One region of the Pseudomonas sp. NFX15 genome, then DNA from elsewhere that is predicted to be linked to it. Evidence: riboswitches for the same ligand, from Rfam matches in the RefSeq annotation. Region 1 holds a riboswitch; the other holds the start of a gene.
The links. A riboswitch is a leader RNA that binds a small molecule or an ion and turns the genes downstream of it on or off. The one in region 1 is predicted to bind cobalamin.
Positions count from the first base shown of each region.

Region 1 (2,382 bases):
TCGATGATTTTGACCGCCGGCGGCAACTCTTCGGCGACTTCCAGGCGCACGCGGGCCAGGTCTTCAGGGTTGATCAAGTCGGCTTTGTTGAGGATCACCAGGTCAGCGCTGGCCAGTTGGTCGGCGAACAGTTCGTGCAACGGCGATTCGTGGTCCAGGTTCGGGTCGAGCTTGCGCTGGGCATCGACTTGATCCGGGAAGGCGGCAAACGTACCGGCGGCCACCGCCGGGCTGTCGACCACGGTGATCACCGCATCGACGGTGCAGGCGCTGCGGATTTCCGGCCACTGGAAGGCTTGCACCAAAGGCTTGGGCAGGGCCAGGCCGGAGGTTTCGATAAGGATATGATCGAGGTCACCGCGACGGGCCACCAGCTCGCGCATCACCGGGAAGAATTCCTCCTGGACGGTGCAGCACAGGCAGCCGTTGGCCAGTTCATAGACGCGGCCGTTGGCTTCTTCTTCGGTGCAACCGATGGAGCACTGCTTGAGGATCTCGCCGTCGATGCCCAACTCGCCGAATTCATTGACGATCACCGCAATGCGGCGACCCTGGGCGTTATCGAGCATATGGCGCAGCAGCGTGGTTTTGCCCGAGCCGAGAAAGCCGGTGACGATGGTGACGGGAAGTTTGGCCAGTGTTTTCATCGGATGCCCTGTGACGTAGGTGGCGGGCATACGGGACGACGACCGGCAACGCGCACGCGTGCCTGGAAGAGTTCGCCACCGGATCACCCCGCCCGGTTGAAAGTGAGAATCTGTGACGAGGCAGGTCTCCTGGCTGACGGTGCGCCGGCCTGGGGCCTGGCATTCGCTGCGCCTTCCCGCCGGGCTCATGGATTGAGCCAGCAGTGGCGTGGCAGCGAACATCACCGTTCACAGTTGCGGGGGCAGCCGCGGCATTGACCGCGTTCCCTTCTTAGCTTCGACAAACGCCGAAGAACCTCGAAAGCGCAAGGCTACGCATGGTCTTGGGGCGGGTCAATGCTTGCGATCCCTGCGGCGATCCGACAAGCCCCCTCGCCACAATGTGCTGTACAAATCTCAAGTGAGAACCCTTGCCAATTGACGCCCAACCCTCCCCCATGCTCTCCTACGCACCTTGTTACGGGTGCCCTTCACAGGGTGAAACGGGAAACCGGTGAATCATGTGCTTTACTCTAAAGCCATGTCAGTCCGGTGCTGCCCCCGCAACGGTAAACGAGTGAAGCTTCAAATCCACTGTGCCACATGGCATGGGAAGGAGATGCTTTCTGGTTCAGGCGCAAGCCTTTGCCCCTCGTGAGCCCGGAGACCGGCCCGCAACACAAAGTGACCTGTACGGTCACTGAACCAACAAACCCGCGGTGGGCGGGCGCTGTTCGAACCTCTGCGCGCTCGCTCGTGCAGGGCTTTGCATGCGCTCTTATTCCCCGCTGACAGACCAGAGGGATACGCCATGTCGATCATCAGCAGCACCGGCCACAGCACTGCCAGCACCACCGCTTCCCTGACCCAACGCCTGACCGCCGCTGTCTGTGCGTCGATCCTGGGTGCTAGCCTTGTGTATTTTGCCGGTTTCTCGCACATCGAAGCGGTGCACAACGCCGCCCACGATACCCGCCACAGCTCCGCGTTCCCGTGCCATTGAGACCTGCCGACATGATCAAGCGTATTGCGCAAACCGCAGGTTTCACCGGGCTGCTGGCCGCCCTGTTGCTGACCTTGCTGCAAAGTTTCTGGGTCGCCCCTTTGATTCTGCAAGCCGAGACTTACGAAAAAGCCGAACCGGCCGCAGTTGAAATGCATGAACATGCCGATGGCGCCATGGCTGGCCACACTCACGATGCACAAGCCTGGGAGCCGGAAAACGGCTGGCAGCGCGTGCTGTCGACCACCGGTGGCAACCTGGTGGTGGCGGTCGGTTTCGCCCTGATGCTGGCGGGCCTGTACACCTTGCGCGCACCGACCAAAACCTCCCAGGGCCTGCTCTGGGGCCTGTCCGGTTATGCGACCTTTGTGCTCGCACCGACCCTCGGCTTGCCGCCTGAATTGCCGGGTACTGCCGCCGCTGACCTGGCGCAACGTCAGCTCTGGTGGATTGGCACCGCTGCCTCCACAGCAGTCGGCATCGCCCTGATCGTATTCAGCCGTCACTGGCCGATGAAGCTCCTCGGCGCGGCGATCCTCGCCGTTCCCCATGTGATTGGCGCACCGCAACCGCAAGTGCACTCGATGCTTGCGCCGGAAGCCCTGGAAGCCCAGTTCAAAATCGCTTCGCAGCTGACCAACGTGGCGTTCTGGCTGGCCCTGGGCCTGATCAGCGCCTGGTTGTTCCGCCGCAAAAGCGAAGGCCAATACCACGCATGACAGATGCCAGCACAGCGCCGACCCTGGTGGTCGG
Region 1 is NZ_JAFMPV010000011.1:129,545-131,926, reverse strand. Features, by position in the region: gene cobW (cobalamin biosynthesis protein CobW) at 1-647, opposite strand, end outside; cobalamin riboswitch at 749-962, opposite strand; cobalamin riboswitch at 1,092-1,317, shown strand; gene J1D76_RS14365 (CbtB domain-containing protein) at 1,438-1,629, shown strand; gene J1D76_RS14360 (CbtA family protein) at 1,641-2,348, shown strand; gene J1D76_RS14355 (cobalamin biosynthesis protein) at 2,345-2,382, shown strand, end outside.

Region 2 (2,382 bases), on a different contig from region 1:
TGAACAGCACCGCGATGCCGGGATGATAGTGACCGGCTTCGTTGCGCAACTTGCGGTAGGCGTACGGGAAATACCAGGCGACCGCGCAGGAGTTTTCCTTTTGCAGGTCGTCGACCATGTCCTGGAGCTCTTCCGGCGTGGCGCCTTGCTGGGCTTTTTGCGGGGCGACGAACAGGCAGCCGAGTTTCAGGTCGCTGGCATGGCTCAGGCGCTTGGCGTCGCTGGCGATGTCGAGCAGGGCCTGGGTCAGGTTGAGGCTGTTGACCCGGGGCCAGCGCTGGCTGGTCTGGATATAGGCACGGGTTTCGGTCGAGGCGAGGAATAAGTCGGCGCGGCTGTTGCGTTCGCCTTCTTCGGTCTGTTTGCGGGTGGGCGTCTGTTGCAGTGTCACCATCTCGGCCATCCAGGCCGCGGCGGAGAAAAGGCCGAGGTTGGCTTTTTCGTCATGCCAGTACGGAGCTTCGCCATCGCCGCGAACAGCGTTGTAGCGGTCGATGCATTCAAACCAGCGCTCGAGCACCGGGCGCAGGAATTCCAGCTTTGGATTGCTGATGATCATGCCTTGCATGGGGCTCACCCTTGTTATTTTGATGTGCGGTTGTGGCTCTTTGATATCATTGCGCAGATTGTGGCACAAGATTGACGTCAGTTAATTGATTTTCGACACTTATTTGCCGTACGGCCTCCCGGCTTTAATTGACGCTCCACCCCCAACCCTCTAACCTTCGCGGCTTGTTTCAGGTGCTCTGTGACTTGGGTCGACAGAGTGAAACAGGGAAGCCGGTGAGTGAGTTCTTCTATTGATGGAAGCACCGCGATTCCGGCGCTGCCCCCGCAACGGTAAATGAGTGAAAACTGTGCCTGATGCCACTGCGTCGATTCGATGCGGGAAGGCGCACAGTCTGGCTGCATGCCACTCATGAGCCCGGAGACCGGCCTGATTCATCCAGCGGCATCACGGTGGGCGATGCCAGGCTTGTTGCCTTCTATTCTTGTGCCAGCCCGCCGTTATTCCCGCCTCAACGGAGAGCTCCCCATGACTGATACCCCCGATCGTGACCAACGCCACCTGGCGCGCATGCAGCGCAAGAAAGCGGTGATCGACGAGCGCATCGCCAATTCCCCGAACGAATGCGGCCTGTTGCTGGTGCTGACCGGCAACGGCAAAGGCAAGAGCAGTTCGGCCTTCGGCATGCTTGCCCGCGCCATGGGCCACGGCATGCAATGCGGCGTGGTGCAGTTCATCAAGGGCCGCAATAGCACCGGCGAAGAGCTGTTCTTCCGGCGCTTTCCCGAGCAGGTGCGCTTTCACGTGATGGGCGAAGGGTTTACCTGGGAAACCCAGGACCGCCAGCGCGATATCGCTGCCGCCGAAGCCGCCTGGGCGGTCTCGCGGGAGCTGCTGCGCGATCCCTCCATCGGCATGGTGGTGCTCGATGAATTGAACATCGCCCTCAAGCATGGCTACCTCGATCTCGACCAGGTGCTCAGCGATCTGCACGCCCGGCCACCGATGCAGCACGTGGTGGTCACCGGTCGTGCCGCCAAACCGGAAATGATCGAGCTGGCCGACACCGTTACCGAAATGGGCATGATCAAGCACGCCTTCCAGGCCGGCATCAAAGCGCAAAAAGGCGTCGAACTGTGAGTCAACCCCGACACTGTCCGGCGGTCTTGATTGCCGCGCCGGCCTCCGGCCAGGGCAAGACCACCGTCACCGCGGCACTGGCTCGATTGCACCGCAATCAGGGGCGCAAGGTTCGCGTGTTCAAGTGCGGCCCGGATTTTCTCGACCCGATGATCCTTGAGCGTGCCAGCGGTGCGCCGGTGTATCAACTGGACATGTGGATGGTCGGCGAGCAGGAGAGTCGCCGACTGCTGTGGGAAGCCGCCGCTGAAGCTGACCTGATCCTGATCGAAGGCGTGATGGGGCTGTTCGACGGCACGCCGTCGAGCGCCGATCTGGCGCGGCATTTCGGCGTGCCGGTGCTGGCTGTGATCGACGGCACCGCCATGGCCCAAACCTTCGGTGCCTTGGCCCTGGGGCTGGCGCGTTACCAACCGGACTTGCCGTTCGCCGGCGTGCTGGCCAATCGCGTCGGCACCTTGCGCCATGCGCAACTGCTCGAAGGCAGCCTGACCGAAGGGTTGCGCTGGTACGGCGCGCTGTCGCGGGAAACCGGAATCGAATTGCCGAGCCGACACTTGGGGCTGGTGCAGGCTAGCGAGTTGAACGATCTCGACCTGCGCCTCGATGCGGCGGCCGATGCCCTGGCCAGCAGTTGCGAAGTCGCGCTGCCGCCAGCGGTCGAATTTGCCGCCCCCGATGTCATCGACCTCGAGCCGTTGCTCGCGGGTGTGCGCATTGCCGTGGCCCGTGAC
Region 2 is NZ_JAFMPV010000024.1:22,833-25,214, reverse strand. Features, by position in the region: gene J1D76_RS21695 (hypothetical protein) at 1-568, opposite strand, end outside; cobalamin riboswitch at 723-956, shown strand; gene cobO (cob(I)yrinic acid a,c-diamide adenosyltransferase) at 1,037-1,648, shown strand; gene J1D76_RS21685 (cobyrinate a,c-diamide synthase) at 1,645-2,382, shown strand, end outside.
Region 2: another riboswitch for cobalamin. It lies ahead of cobO (cob(I)yrinic acid a,c-diamide adenosyltransferase); the one in region 1 lies ahead of J1D76_RS14365 (CbtB domain-containing protein).